DNA from 4 places in the Ectothiorhodospira shaposhnikovii genome. Region 4 is predicted to be linked to each of the others. Evidence: predicted binding sites of a transcription regulator. Region 4 holds the regulator's gene; each other region holds the start of a gene.
What was found. Region 4 encodes sigma-54, which starts transcription at its own class of promoters, with help from an activator protein. Its sites were predicted from a motif close to TGGCANGNTNCNTGCTT; they were not measured.
Positions count from the first base shown of each region.

Region 1: ACLF6L_RS14310 (TorF family putative porin) is a predicted target of sigma-54. The motif match lies at 2,026-2,042, and genes of this name have one in related genera.
Region 2: ACLF6L_RS05555 (TOBE domain-containing protein) is a predicted target of sigma-54. The motif match lies at 1,760-1,776, and genes of this name have one in related genera.
Region 3: ACLF6L_RS13570 (EDSAP-1 family PEP-CTERM protein) is a predicted target of sigma-54. The motif match lies at 1,806-1,822, and genes of this name have one in related genera.

Region 1 is NZ_CP178333.1:3,116,541-3,120,307, forward strand. It holds gene ACLF6L_RS14300 (ammonium transporter) at 1-813, opposite strand, end outside; gene glnK (P-II family nitrogen regulator) at 850-1,188, opposite strand; gene ACLF6L_RS14310 (TorF family putative porin) at 1,260-1,967, opposite strand; gene ACLF6L_RS14315 (accessory factor UbiK family protein) at 2,231-2,515, shown strand; gene ACLF6L_RS14320 (cytochrome b/b6 domain-containing protein) at 2,576-3,178, opposite strand; gene ACLF6L_RS14325 (tetrathionate reductase family octaheme c-type cytochrome) at 3,175-3,767, opposite strand, start outside.
Region 2 is NZ_CP178333.1:1,217,070-1,220,836, reverse strand. It holds gene ACLF6L_RS05565 (Na/Pi cotransporter family protein) at 1-302, shown strand, start outside; gene ACLF6L_RS05560 (MFS transporter) at 327-1,502, opposite strand; gene ACLF6L_RS05555 (TOBE domain-containing protein) at 1,863-2,660, shown strand; gene modA (molybdate ABC transporter substrate-binding protein) at 2,745-3,503, shown strand; gene modB (molybdate ABC transporter permease subunit) at 3,532-3,767, shown strand, end outside.
Region 3 is NZ_CP178333.1:2,960,718-2,964,484, forward strand. It holds partial or broken gene ACLF6L_RS13565 (ThiF family adenylyltransferase) at 1-621, shown strand, start outside; gene ACLF6L_RS13570 (EDSAP-1 family PEP-CTERM protein) at 1,920-2,906, shown strand; gene ACLF6L_RS13575 (class I SAM-dependent methyltransferase) at 3,009-3,767, shown strand, end outside.
Region 4 is NZ_CP178333.1:661,042-664,808, forward strand. It holds gene hprK (HPr(Ser) kinase/phosphatase) at 1-64, opposite strand, end outside; gene ACLF6L_RS02905 (PTS sugar transporter subunit IIA) at 61-534, opposite strand; gene hpf (ribosome hibernation-promoting factor, HPF/YfiA family) at 542-865, opposite strand; gene ACLF6L_RS02915 (RNA polymerase factor sigma-54) at 920-2,437, opposite strand; gene lptB (LPS export ABC transporter ATP-binding protein) at 2,604-3,329, opposite strand; gene lptA (lipopolysaccharide transport periplasmic protein LptA) at 3,326-3,767, opposite strand, start outside.

The sequences.
Region 1 (3,767 bases), 960 kb from region 4:
CAGACGGGAGGTGATCAGGGCCGCCACCACGCCGCCGGCGGCGGACAGGTTGGTGTTGGTAAAGACGCGAGCCACGGCGTTGGCGGATTCCACGTCGGACACCTTCAGCTCCGAGCCGCCGTTGAAACCGAACCAGCCCAGCCAGAGGATGAAGATACCCAGGGTGGCCAGGGGCATGTTGGCACCCGGCAGGGCGTTGATCTGCCCCTTGGGACCGTACTTGCCCTTACGAGCGCCAAGGAGCAGCACACCGGCCAGGGCCGCCACCGCACCGGTCATGTGCACGATGCCGGAACCGGCGTAGTCCAGGTAACCCAGTTCGTCCAGGAAGCCGCCGCCCCAGCTCCAGAAACCCTGGAAGGGATAGATGAAGCCGGTGAGGATCACGGCGAAGATGAGGAACGCCCAGAGCTTCATGCGCTCTGCCACGGCACCGGAGACGATGGACATGGCGGTGGCAACGAAGACCACCTGGAAGAAGAAGTCCGACAGATTGGAGTAGTAGATTTCCCCGTCGCTCAGCAGCACCTCTTCGACGGAGTTGTCCACGCTGCTCAGGATCGGCATGAAGCTCGGGATGAGGGAATTGAAGCCGTCTCCGTACATGATGTTGTAGCCGATCAGCATGTACATGATACAGGCGATGGAATACAGCGCGATGTTCTTGGTGAGAATCTCCACGGTGCTCTTGGAGCGGACCAGGCCCGCCTCCAGCATCGTGAACCCTGCGGCCATCCACATGACCAGTGCGCCGGATACGAGGAAATAGAACGTATCCAGGGCGTATGCGATTTCTATGACTTGGCTTTCCACGGTATGTCCCCCGCCGACGTTGATCGGCTTATGGTTTTACAGTGCGTCGGAACCGGTCTCTCCGGTACGGATGCGGATGGCCTGCTCCAGCGGGAAGACGAAGATCTTGCCGTCCCCGATCTTGCCCGTGTTGGCCGACTTGCTGATGGCCTCGATGACCTGATCCACCAGGGCATTGTCCACGGCCACTTCCAGCTTGACCTTGGGCAGGAAGTCCACCACGTACTCGGCCCCCCGATACAGTTCCGTATGACCCTTCTGACGCCCGAAGCCCTTGACCTCCGTGACGGTGATGCCCTGCACCCCGATCTCGGAAAGCGCCTCGCGCACGTCGTCCAGCTTGAACGGCTTGATGATGGCAGTGACTAGTTTCATGTCGGGTGCTCCCGGGAAACGGCCCGCGTCCGGCGGGCCGTGTCCTGATGTGATTGAGAGGTTCCTGGTTCTCAGAAGCTCATGACGAAGGAGACGTTGAAGCGCGGATCGTCGATATTGCTGTCGTCATCGATGTCGTTCTGGGTGTAGGCGAAGGTGAAGTCACCCATGGAGGTGGACTTGGTGAGGTAGAGGGACCACCAGGTGTAGTCTTTTTCGCCTTGATTGTTCTCGGCGTCCTTGTGGAAATCCACATAGCCCACGGCGGCACCCAGACTGATGGCGGGTACAACCTCAAACTCGTAGCCGATTTCGTAGGCCAGACTGCCTTCAAAGTCACTCTCATCGGCATTGGTCACATAGTTGATCATGCCGTACAGCCCCATGAAGTCCAGGGCGCCGTAGATCTCGCCCAGATCGGAGTCATCCAGGCTGGGATAGGCGTAGTAGATGTAGCCCACGTCGAACCCGACGCCGGAGGCACCGATTTCACCGGCAACACCGAAATAGGCGTCGATCTCGTAGCCGGAGTCGCCATCTCCGAAATCCACGTTGGAAGCCCAGGTTCCGATGTAGAAACCACCTTCATGTTCAAAATCCAGTCCACCCTGGACTGCCGCCTGATCGTCGGTCTGGGTCACGCCCCGGAACAGATAATTGCTGGTGAAGCCGATATTGGCGCTGATCTCGGCGGAAGCCGTGGACGTCACCAGCCCACCGGCCAGCAGGGCGGCGGTCACGGCGCTGGTGAGGGCGGCCTTCTTGAACGTGCTGTGCATGTGTCGATCTCCTGAGCAAGGGTTTTACTGTGGTTGAAAAACTGCTTCAACGGAGCAATAGCAGGGAGCATGCCAGTTTTTTTTGTGAGTCATTTCAAGAGATTGGCCACATACCTCAGAAAACAATCCCGGCAGGCGCGCCGTTTTGGGCAAATGCACCCCATGAGCGCACCAAAATGGGGCGCCCACCCACCACTCGCCCATCCCCTGCCGGGACGACTAGAATAGGGTTCAATACACAAAAGACCACGGAGGAAACGGCCATGATCGACAGCAAAAGCCTGGATGAGATGGCACGCAAGCTGAGCAGCATGATGCCCGAGTCGGTGCAGCACGTTCAGGCGGACATCGAGAAGAACCTAAAGGCGAGCCTGTCCGGTGCCCTGCAGCGGATGGATCTGGTGACCCGGGAGGAATTCGAGGTGCAGGCCGCCCTGCTGGAGCGCACCCGCGAGCGCCTCTCCGCCATGGAGGCCAGGGTCAAGGCCCTGGAGAAGGAATTCCTGGTCCCCCGCACCCGGGGGGACGACACCGTGGGCGAGGTGTAACGGCGGCGTTTTCCCCTCACCCCACCCCCTCTCCCCCAAGGGGAGAGGGGAACCCACCACTCATTTGTGGCCCTCCTGATACCCGGTCACCATGGACTTGAGATAGGCATACCAGGGATGACCGGTGGTGGAGGCCATGTAGATGTGGCCGATCAGGAACAGCATCAGGGCGAAGGTGGCCGCCACGTGGGCGTAGGCCACCCAGGCCAGGGGCAACAGATCGCCCATGAACGTCCCCTTCCAGGCGGCATAGGTCAGCAGCAGCAAACCGGATACCCACAACGCCGGTGCAATCGCCGCCTTGAAACCGAAATAGGCCAGTCGCTGCAGCGGATTATGCTTGCTGGACGGTGATGTCACGAAGGGCTTGGCTTCGCCGGAGAAGATCCCGTAGGCGTAGTACAGCATCACCGCCGGCAAGCCCCGGTGGGTGGGCACATACTGGCGCCACTCCCCCGTCACCACATGCCAGAAGATGGCAAAGGCCCACAGACCGATCAGGCTCAGGGCCATGACGATATGGACCTTGAGGGCCGTGTCATAGGCCATCAGGCCATGACTGCCGTGCAGTGCCAGCCCGGTGAACAACAGGCCGAAGATCAGGATCGTCTGCGCCCAGTGCCAGAAACGCTCGAACAGCGTGAAGATGCGTACCTTGTTCATGCAGCCCCCCTCATCCGGCGACGGTGGATCAGATAGCGTCCCAGGCCGTGAGCCACCACCGACAGCAGGGTCAGCCATACCGCGAGCCAGCCGAAGGGTTCCCAGGGATGCCGGTCACGGCCGGGGATATAGACCCCCGGCAGATCCGCCAGCCGACCGTCCACGCCGTGGCAGGATTCACAGCTCAGGGCATCCTCCCTGGGCGCCACCATGTGATTGACCGGCCAGTACATGCGGGTGTCCACAAATCCGTACTCGCCGCTGAACCCGGCCTCGGTCTGACCCGTCCGGCGGGCGGTGGCCATGCCCGATGCCAACGCCGCATCCCAGTCGTAACCCCGCCAGAAGGCGTTTTCGTCCCGTCCGAACAGGTGCGCCACCAACAGGGTGTTGTAGTGGGTATCGTAGGGTTGACGCCCCGCCATGATCTTGAAAGGCCAGATCCGGGCGCCGGGCTGCCCCGGTTCCCCCAGGGGCCGGTTCACGGGCACCGGCGCGGAGGGATCAATGGGATCCCCCAACAGGGTGTAGTGCATGTTGCCATCGAACCAGCGGTACTCAGGCACCAGATTTTCCTCCCACTGGAAGG
Region 2 (3,767 bases), 560 kb from region 4:
CGCGGCCGCTGGTGCTGGATGCCGCGGCTCGCTTTACCCAGCAGATGAACACCGTGGCGCGGATGCTGATGCGTGAACGCCCGGAGCTGGGACGCAAGATCCTGGAGCGCAAACAGGACAACAGCCGCTGGCTGATCCAGGCCAAGCGCGCCCATCCCGGCCTGCCCTATCCGGCCTGGGAGATTCTGGACGGTTTTCAGCAGCTCAATCGTCGCCTGAGCGGCGTGACCTACGTCTACTGCCAGGAAGAACCGGAAAACCCGGAAGACCCGGCCCTGACGGAGGCGGATGCGGTGGGTTGATGGGCCATCAGGTAAGCATTGATGCTACTTCTTCTTCAAGCCCCGCATCGCCCACAGGCCCAGTAAGGGTCCCGGCAGCAGCCACAGAAGGACCCAGGCACCTTGCAATTCCCACAACAGGCTGGTCAGCCAGATGGCGGGCACCGTCAGGGCAAAGCCGATGGCATTCATCACCGCCAGCGATGAACCCACCAGCTCCTGCGGGGCATTGGCTGCCGCCAGGGCGGAGAATTGTGGCGAATCGGCAATCACGGCCACCCCCCACAGGGCCAGCAGGATCAGCAATAAACCGGCGGGTGCCCAGGTCAGGAAAGGATAGGCCAGACACAGGGCGCCGGACATCGCCAGGGCGCGACGGGCCACCCACTCACTCCCCCGGTAACGACTGATCACACCGCCGCCCACACACCCCGCAAACCCCAGGGCAATGACGGCGAACGCCAGCCAGGGTATCCAGGCATCCGCGGCACCCAGACGGCCAATCTCCCGCCCCACCAGCAACGGCACCAGCATCCAGAAGGCATAGAGCTCCCAGCAATGACCGAAATACCCCCCGGCCACGGCACGAAAACGCGGGATCTTCAGCCCTGAAAGTCCCTGGCGCAGCGGGATCTTACCTCCGGCCTTGGGCAGGTGGGGGCCATCGCCCAGCAGCAGCACCAGTCCCCCGCCCAGCAGCGCCAGCATCGAGGCCCCCAGCAGGGGCCATTGCCAGGGTATGCCCAGCGTCATCCCCTGCATCAGGTGCGGTAGTGCCGTGCCCAGGGTCAGCATGCCCACCAGCCAGGACAGCGCCACCCCCGCGTGCCGTGGCACCCAGGAGATGATCAATTTCATCCCCAGAGGATAAATCCCGGCCAGGCAAAGACCGGTCAGAAACCGCAGCAACAGATCAAAGGGCGGCTGGGCGGCCACCAGCAGGAAGGCACCATTGACCAGCGCACCGCACAGACAGGCCACGGCGAAGATGACACTGGCGTGAAAGCGATCCGCCAAGCCGGTGGCCGCCATGGTCAACGTGCCAACGATGAATCCGAGCTGCACGGTCAGGGTCAGATACCCCAGATCCGCATTCGACAGACCCAGGTCCGGGGCCATCGACCACCACACACCATTGATGCTGAACCATAAGGATGTGCCGCAAAGCTGGGCCAGCACGATGACGGTCAGGGGATGACGGCGCAGGAAGGCAGGGATCATGGGTCTTTTCCGGGCTCCATAACGTGCTCACATCCATTTGCAGGACCACATATACTGACAAGGAATATAAATAAATCAATCCACGTTCATGACGCCATTATCCCAGACACCCCGCCCGCCGGGCCGATCCCGGGAAACGTAGGATTTCAGACAACGGGCTCACCCTCCCCTTTCTCCTGTCGCAAACCCCACCCTCAGACCATGGAGATTTAATAACAAATCCTTTAAAACCAGACATTTAAAAGCACCAATCTGGCTGGCCTAAAAAATGCTGAGTTAGAGCACAGCGACCCCGTGAGTTGTGTTTCGACATTCGCTATATACAGAAATACATAACGAACCTTAGACCAGGAAAACCCCATGCAACCGGAAATCGACGGGCAGTTCTGGTTCAAGCTGCACGGCCAGACCTTCCTTGGCGGCGCCCGCATCCAGTTGCTGGAGCAGATCGCCGCCACCGGCTCCATCTCCGCCGCGGCCCGGGCCATCGGCATGAGCTACAAGGCGGCCTGGGACGCCATCGACGCCATGAACAATCTGGCGGACAAACCCCTGCTGCTGCGGCAGGCGGGAGGAAAGCACGGCGGCGGCACCCGACTGACCGCCCACGGCGAACAGGTGATTGCGCAGTACCGGGCCGCCGAACAGGCGTACCAGAAATTTTTGCAGCAAATGGCCCGGTCCACGGGCGAATTAGGCGATGTCTGGACACTGATGAGGAAACTATCCATGCGCACAACGGCAAGAAATCACTACCAAGGCAAGATCTCCCGCGTCACGCAGGGCGCGGTCAACGACGAGATTACCGTGGATATCGGCCATGGGCTGGAGATCCACGCCGTGGTCACCCATGAGGCCGGCCTGGAACTGGGGCTGCAGGTGGGCCGGGAAGTCCATGCACTGATCAAGTCTTCCTTCGTGATTCTGAGCGAAGTGGCCGACGCGCTGCGCTTTTCCGCCCGTAACCGCCTCCAGGGCGTTGTCAGCCACATCGAGTCCGGCCCCGTGAACGCGGAGGTCAAGCTGGACCTGGGCCATGGCCGGGTCCTCACCGCCGTCGTCACCCGGGAGGCCCTGGACGAAGGCTGGCTCACCCAGGGATCTCGGGCCTGTGCCCTGATCAAGGCGCCCCACGTCATCCTGGCCGTCAATGAGTGATCTCCGGACTTATCCGAGCTTCAGGCATTCGTACCCATCATCCACCGCCAACCCTTCAGGAAAAGGAACACGATCATGCACCACTTGTTACTCAAAGGATTGTTCGGCCTGGTCCTGCTTGCCCTGACCGGGACACTCCAGGCGCAAGCACCCACCCGCATCGCCGCCGCGGCAGACCTGCGCTATGCCATGGATGAAATCCTGGAGGCCTACCGGGAAGACCACCCGGACCGCCCCATTGAGGTCATCTACGGGTCATCCGGTCGCTTCCGCGCCCAGATCGAGAACGGCGCCCCATTTGACCTCTACTTTTCCGCCGACATTGAATTTCCAAGGATATTGCAGGAAAAGGGATTTGCGGCTTCCGAGGTCATCCCCTACGCCATCGGCCGCATCGTGCTGTGGAGCAACACGGTGGACGCCTCTACCCTGACCCTGAATGACCTGTCCCGGCCCGAATTCCGGCGCATTGCCATCGCCAACCCTCGCCACGCGCCCTACGGGACACGGGCGGAGGAAGCCCTGCGAGCCGTCGGCCTGTGGGACGAACTGATGCCCCGCTTTGTCTTTGGTGAAAACATCGCCCACACCCTGCAATTGGTGGAAAGCAGCGCGGCCCAGGTGGGCATCGTGGCCCTGTCTCTGGCCCTGAACCCCCATGTGCGGGACCAGGGACCCTATCACTTGATAGATGACAACCTGCACAACCCCTTGGAACAGGGTTTCATCATCACTCGGCGGGCCGCGGACAACGCCACCGCCCACCATTTTGCCGAGTACATGAACGCCCCCATGACCCGGGCCATCATGCGGGCCTACGGGTTCGTGCTGCCCGGGGAATAACTCACTTCACGCAAGGGAGTACGGCGGCATGTTCGGCATCAGCGACAACGATCTCACCGCATTATGGATCACCCTCAAACTGGCCTTCATCAGCACCAGCATCCTCATGGTGCTCTGCGCCCCCCTGGCCTGGTGGCTGGCCCATACCCGGTGGCGGGGCAAGGTCATGATCGAGGCGCTGGTGGCCATGCCGCTGGTACTCCCGCCCACCGTGATGGGCTTTTACCTGCTGATCCTGCTGGGACCCCGGGGCGCCGTGGGGGG
Region 3 (3,767 bases), 1.1 Mb from region 4:
CAGACCAAGGTTCAGGTCATGGCCGACATGGCCCGGGACATCAATCCCGAACTGGACATCCGCAGTTTCCCGGAAGGCATCCATGCAGGCAACCTGGATGAATTCCTTGAGGGGGTACACCTGTTCGTGGACGGCCTGGACTTCTTCGCCCCGGGAATACGCGCCCAAGTCTTTCGACGCTGCGCGGAATTACAGATCCCCGCCATCACGGCAGGCCCCATCGGCATGGGCACCGCCTACCTGCTGTTCATGCCTGGAGGCATGAGCTTTGATGAATATTTCCGCCTGGAGGGAGAAACCAATGAGAGGCAATATGTGAATTTCCTGGTGGGGCTGACCCCCTCATCCCTGCAACGAAGCTACCTGGTCGATCCCTTGCGCCTGAACCTGGCGGAACAACGAGGGCCCTCCACCATCATGGGTTGTCGCCTTGCCACCGGTGTCATGGGGACAGAGGCCCTGAAGATCCTGCTGCAACGCGGCCCCCTCTATCCGGCACCCTGGTTCCATACTTTTGATGCCTACAGGATGACATACCGGCGCGGCAAACTGCGCTGGGGCAATCGCGGCCCGTTGCAAACCCTGAAGCGACACCTGGGATACCGCCAGGTTGCACGACTGCTTGGAACACCGGCACCCGTACCGGAACCGACACCCCAGGGTCTGATGGAGGAACTGCTGGCACTGGCGCGCTGGGCACCAAGCGGCGACAACACCCAGCCATGGCGTTTTGAAATCCGTGATACCCGGCATCTGGTGATACACGGCTTCGACACACGGGATCATGTCATCTATGACCTGCAAGGTCATGCCAGCCAGCTTGCCCTGGGCGCCTTGCTGGAGACCCTGGAGATCGCGGCCCGCGCCCGCGGCCATGACTGTCAGATTCAGCGACGGCTGGACACACCGGAAACCACGCCCTGCTTCGACATCCGGCTGACCACCCGGGACAGCCCCGTCCCGGAACCGCTGGCCGCCCATATCAAAGCCAGATGCACCAACCGCTTCCCCCTGAGCCGGAAGCCGCTGCTGCCGCGGGATCGTGCGGCCCTGGAGGCATCGCTGGGGGCGGGCTACCGGGTCATCTGGCTGGAAGGACGGGACGGGCTCAGGCGCATGGCAAGGCTGCTGTACGACAATGCCTACATCCGTCTGACCACGCCGGAAGCCTACCCGGTCCATCGACAAATCATCCAGTGGAACAGCCAGTACAGTGAGGACCGACTACCGGATCAGGCACTGGGCATGGATCCCCTGGGCCTGAAACTCATGCGGTGGGCCCTGGGCAGCTGGCGGCGGGTGCACTTTCTCAATACTTACCTGGGCGGTACCCTGCTGCCGCGGCTGCAAATGGATGTCCGCCCGGCACTGGGGTGCGCCGCCCATTTCGTCATCATTGCCAACAAACCGGTCCGCCATCTGGACGATCACATCGCCGGCGGGCGGGCCGTGCAGAGATTCTGGCTGACCGCCACCGGCCAGGGGCTGCAGTTTCAGCCCGAACTCACCCCCCTGATCTTTGCTGGCTATGTTCGGGAACAGGTGGAATTCACCCGCCACCAGCCCTCCATCGAACGTGCCATGCGCCTCACCCGGGAACTGCAGGGACTCATCGGCACGGATGCCCTGGAATCAGCGGTCTTCATGGGCCGGATAGGCTATGGCCCCGCGCCCGCCGCCCGCTCGCTGCGGCTACCACTCGCGGCCCTGCGCTGCGACTAAACCCGTCGACAAAATTTACATGAACCACATTCACCCAGACGCCAATCCAACTAAAATCAAAAAAAATCAAATAGATAAAAAACAGGCATGATCCCTGCTTGGAACCAGTCAAGAAGAGAATCCCATGCCTTTCAGGGAATCTCGAAAGAGCCTGGCAAAGGCACTCAACACCGGAACTCTAGCGGGAGCAACAGAACATGAAGACACACAACAAAACCCTTCGGCGCAATCTGTTGGCCGTTGCCGTCACCGGCACGCTGGTTCTGGCGGGCGCCGGCCAGGCTCATGCCTATGTCATGGCTGGCGGCGTGCTGAACATGACCAACTTCATGATCAGCGGCAGCGGTGGACAGCTGGATGCAAGTGACTTTTCAGTCCTCACCTTCGTCGGCACGGCAGATGTCAATGGCTCCCTCACGGGTTCAGGTGGCGGGGCTTTCGCAATTGATGATTCAACGACCCAGACGGGAGTACCCATTGATATCGGCGCACAGTGCGTGGGCAATGGCTGCCTCGGTCTGGGGCTGACTGAAAACACCTTTCCGAAACTGACCGCCCCTCCGACCACGGGTAATTATGCCGCCGGAGACCAATTCGAATCCGGCTCGCCGATCACTGGCCTGCCGGGCTTCGGCAACGATCCGGCCAACATCGCCAATGCCTCCTACGTGGGCGTGGACATCGGATCGGCGGATGCCTCATCGAACTCCAACAACAATCTGAACACCAGTTTTATATTCAGTCTTGCCCAGGATGATGGACTGACCTTCAGTTTCGACCTTGACGCCTTCCTGCAGGTAGCTGTTTCCAGCAACGAGGTCTTCCCTGCCTTTGCCACAGCGGCCTACTCTCTCTCCTTTTCAATCACGGACCTGAGTAATGGCGGGGCTACCATTTGGAACTTCACGCCTGACGTATTCGGAGACGGCACCAACACACTCAGCCTGAACGCACCTTTGCCGATGAACATTGAGCTCATTCGTGACACCGGCGGCCCCATCAACTTCTCCAGCACCACCGCTCCGCTCCTTGCAGGCAATCTCTATCAGGCCTCTTTCCGCATGACCATTGAGACTGACGCAGGACGTGCCGTCGTACCCGAACCCGCCTCCCTGGCACTGTTCGGCCTGGGCCTGCTGGGGCTGGGTGCCACGATGACCGCAACCCGGCGCAGAAGTATATAATCATCAAGACCTGCCGGATCACCATCAGGCAAAGAAGGGGCACGGATGTCGTGCCCCTTCTTTTCTTTATTTCGTGATCATCTCCACAGAGGATCAAGGCCCATGCCCAGCCCCGCCGTCCTACTGGTTGCCCTCAGAGAAGTCATCACCCGGCAGCGTGCCCCACGGCGCACGGAACCCGATCTGATCATGGCGGATCCCGAACAGGTGGCGGCCTATACCCGTGCCGGACGGGAAGACGGGGTCATGGCCCCCGTGTATCACTTCCACGCTGCCCAGGTCTGCGATGTGATCCGCCCCGGGGATACCGTCCTGGATCTTGCCTGCGGACCCGCCACACAGCTGGCCCTGGTGGCTCGCCTTAATCCGGACGTCCGCTTCATCGGCGTGGATCTTTCGGAGGAAATGCTGGCACGGGCGCGGGAACACATTGCCGAGCAGCAACTGGACAATATCGAGTTCCGGCACGGAAGCATCGACGCACTGGACTTTCTGGAAGCGAAATCCGTCGACGCGGTCATGTCCACCATGGCGCTCCACCACCTGCCCGATGAAGAAACCCTGTCAAGCACCTTCAACGAGATATCAAGAGTGCTCAAACCCGACGGTGGGCTTTATCTGGTGGACTTTGGTCATCTGAAATCCCCCCGCTCCATCGAATACTTTGCCAATCAGTATGCAGACCGGCAACCGGACCTGTTCACCGAGGATTACCGGAACTCACTCTGGGCGGCGTTCCCCAAGGAGGCATTTCAGCGGGGGCATGCCCGCCATCTGGCAGAGCGGAGCAGACTCTACAGCACCTTCATCTTCCCCTTTATGGTGGCCATCAAGAGCCCCTCCAGGCGCGCCGATGAACAG
Region 4 (3,767 bases):
GCAGGGCCAGGCGTTCTCCCATGGCCTCGACGACGTGATGGACGGTAAGGGGGGGCGTGGTCACGGTGAGTCTGGGCTTTCGGTATCCCAGTGGTGTACCAGGTCCAGCAGATCTTCCGGTCCTTTGGCGCTACGCAGTCGGGCCAGGGTCTCCGGATCGGAGAACATGCGCGCGAGCAATGCGAGGATCTGCAGGTGTTCGTCGGTACATTCGGTCGGCACCACCAGGGCAAACAGGATGTCCACCGGTTCGCTGTCCGGGGCGTCGTAGTCCACGCCCTTGCCCAGCTTGAGCAGGGCGGCACAGGCCTCGTCGGCTCCGGCCAGCCGGCCGTGGGGGATGGCGACGCCATGCCCCAGGCCGGTGCTGCCCAGGCGTTCCCGGGCCAGCAGGCTGTCGAAGATCTCTCCCTGGGTCAGCCTGGGCAGGTGGCTCGAAAGCATTTCACCCAGCATCTCCAGAGCGCGTTTCTTGCTGCTGACGTCCGGCAGACAGCAGACGCGCTCCGGAGCGAGAAGATCACCGATGTTCATGGATATCTCACCCGACGTGGTTGCGGTGGGAGCCTTCGGCGCGGTGATGGTCCTTGAGCTTCTCCTTGTGCTTGACCACCTGACGGTCCAGCTTGTCGACCAGGGCATCAATGGCTGCATACATGTCGGCATGGGTGGCGTCGGCAAAAATGGTGTTGCCGCTGACCAGCATGTTGGCTTCCGCCTTCTGCTGCAGTTTCTCCACGGTCAGGACCACGTGCACGTCGATGACGTTGTCGAAATGGCGCTCCAGGCGCTGGAACTTGTCATTGACATAGTCGCGCAGGGCGTCGGTCAGGTCCACGTGGTGACCGGTGAGGTTGATCTGCATGAGATGACTCCTTGGTTTGGAATGTGAAAGTGAAGCTGAGGCCTGGTTATGGATTCAGACGAGGCGCTTGCGTTCGTTGGATGGCGGGATCGCCATGGCCTCGCGATACTTGGCAACGGTGCGCCTCGCTACCTGGATGCCCCGATCCACCAGGATCTGGGCAATCTTGCTGTCACTCAGGGGCTTGCCCTGGGGTTCTTCGGCAATCAGTTTGCGAATCATGGCACGGATGGCCGTGGCGGAGCACTCACCGCCGTCGGACGTCCCCACATGGCTGGAGAAGAAATACTTGAATTCGTAAATCCCTCTTGGGGTGTGCATGTACTTCTGGGTGGTGACGCGGGAGATGGTGGATTCGTGCATCTCCAGTTGCTCGGCGATATCCCGCAGCACCAGGGGTTTCATGGCCTCGTCGCCGTGTTCCAGAAAGGCGCGTTGATGTTCCACGATGGCGGTGCCTACACGCAGCAGGGTCTCGTTGCGGCTTTGCAGGCTTTTGATGAACCAGCGGGCCTCCTGCAGGCTGTTGCGCAGATAGACATTGTCCTGGCTGGAATCGGCCCGACGCACAAAGCTGGCATAAAGTGGGTTGACCCGCAACCGGGGCGCGACTTCCGGATTCAGTTCCACCTGCCAGCATCCCTCGCGCTTGCGCACGAAGACGTCGGGAATGATGTATTCCGGTGCGCTGGAGCTGATCAGGGTGCCCGGGCGTGGGTTCAGGCTCTGGATCAGGGCGATCACCGCCTGCAATTCGCCGTCGGCCAGACCCAGTCGGCGCTGGACACCCTTGAAGTCGCGGGTGCCCAGGGCTTCCAGGTGATCACGCACCAGGGTCCTGGCCTCGGCCAGCCAGGGCGTCTCCGGCGCGAACTGCTCCAGTTGCAGCAGCAGGCACTCGGCAAGATCCCGTGCACCCACGCCCACGGGATCCAGGTGCTGGACCATGCGCAGCACGGCTTCCACCTCGTCCAGCTCCAGTTCCATCTCCTGGTCCTGGGCCAGGCCGGCGTGGATCTGCTCGATGGGTTCGGCCAGATAGCCGTCATCGTTGATGGCATCGATGATGGTCATGGCGATGACCTGGTCCCGCTCGCTCAGGGGCGACAGGTGAATCTGCCAGAGAAGGTGGTCACGCAGGTCTTCGCCGGGTGCACTCTGGTTCTCGAACAGGTCGCGACCGTCGTTGTCCATCTGGCCGCCGCCGGCGGTCGGCATGTCGTAGAGGTCTTCCCAGTTGCTGTCCACGGGCAGCTCCTCGGGAATGGTTTCCGAGGGTTCGCTGGTGTTGTCCCGTTCGGCGGGCTCGTCGAATTCTCGGCTCCCCGCATCCTTGTCGGCGTTGTCGGCGCCGGAGGTCATGCCTTCATGTTGGGTGTTTTCATCCATGCCGGTATCCAGGTCGGCATCCGCGCCTTCCAGGGCTTCCAGCATCGGGTTGGTCTCCAGCGTTTCCTGGATCTGGGCCTGAAGCTCCAATGTGGACAGCTGCAGCAGCCGGATGGCCTGCTGCAGCTGCGGTGTCATGGTAAGGCTCTGGCCGAGACGGAGCTGGACAGAAGGTTTCAGCATAGGATGTGGCGTGCCACCGGAATCGTCAGGCAGGAGTTGAAGGGTCCGGGCAGTATCGACGGTGCCTTGCCGCCACGTGCCGGGTCTGTCATCCGGATTATACGTCCTGGCACGAAAAATGTGACCCAGTGTGGGGAAACCATGCGTTGGCTCAAAAACTTTACTTTCATAGTCGGAAATGATCGCCCAGGTAGACCCGCCTGACCTGGGGGTCTGCCAGCACCACTTCCGGCGGCCCCTCGCTGATCAGGTGTCCGTCGCTCAGGATATAGGCGCGATTGCAGATGCCCAGGGTTTCACGGACGTTGTGATCGGTGATCAGTACCCCGATATTCCGGGAGACCAGATGGGTGATGATGCGCTGAATTTCGATCACGGAGATGGGGTCTACCCCGGCAAAGGGCTCATCAAGCAGGATGAAGGCCGGTTCGGTGGCCAGGGCGCGGGCGATTTCCACCCGCCGCCGCTCACCCCCCGAGAGGCTGATGCCCAGGCTCTCGCGGATATGCATGATCTGAAACTCTTCCAGTAGGGATTCCATGTGCTCATGGCGCTGGCCGCGGCTGAGGTCGCGGCGTGTTTCCAGCACGGCAAGCAGGTTGTCTTCCACCGACAACTTGCGAAAGACCGAGGCCTCCTGGGGCAGATAGCCGATGCCCAACTGGGCGCGGGCATGCATGGGCAGGGGGGTGATGTCCCTGCCGTCCAGTTCGATGCGCCCACCGTCGCAGGGGATGAGGCCGACGATCATGTAAAAACAGGTGGTCTTGCCGGCGCCGTTGGGACCCAGCAGGCCCACGACCTCACCGCTGTTCACCTGCAGTGATACACCGTCCACCGGCTTGCGGGCGCGGTACTGCTTGACCAGGTCGTGGGTCTGCAGACGACTCATGGCGTCCCCTCGACAGGGGCGGGGGGCTGTTCCCTGGGCGTGAAGATGGCCTCGACGCGGCCGGTGTCCCCGGTGCGGGCCTCCAGCGTGGCCGTGCGCAGGTCATAGGTGATGCGGCTGCCCCGGAACTCGTCCGTGCCCTGTCGCACGCGGGCATTGCCGCTCAGTTCCATGCGTTGCTCGTTGGGGAGGAACTCCATCCGCGCGGCTTCGGCCCGGACTTCCCGCCCCTGCGGGTCCTGAGTGCGCAGGGTGGCCGGTTGACCTTCTGCGGTCATGCGTTCCAGCACCCGGCCCGGGGTATGGACGGTGACCGTATCGCCGCTGATTTCCGTGGCGCCCTGGGTGATGCGTACGCTGCCCCGGTAGGTGCTGATGCCCCGGTTGTCGTCCAGGGTGGCCGAGTCCGCCTCGATGCGGATGGGCAATGTCCGGTCC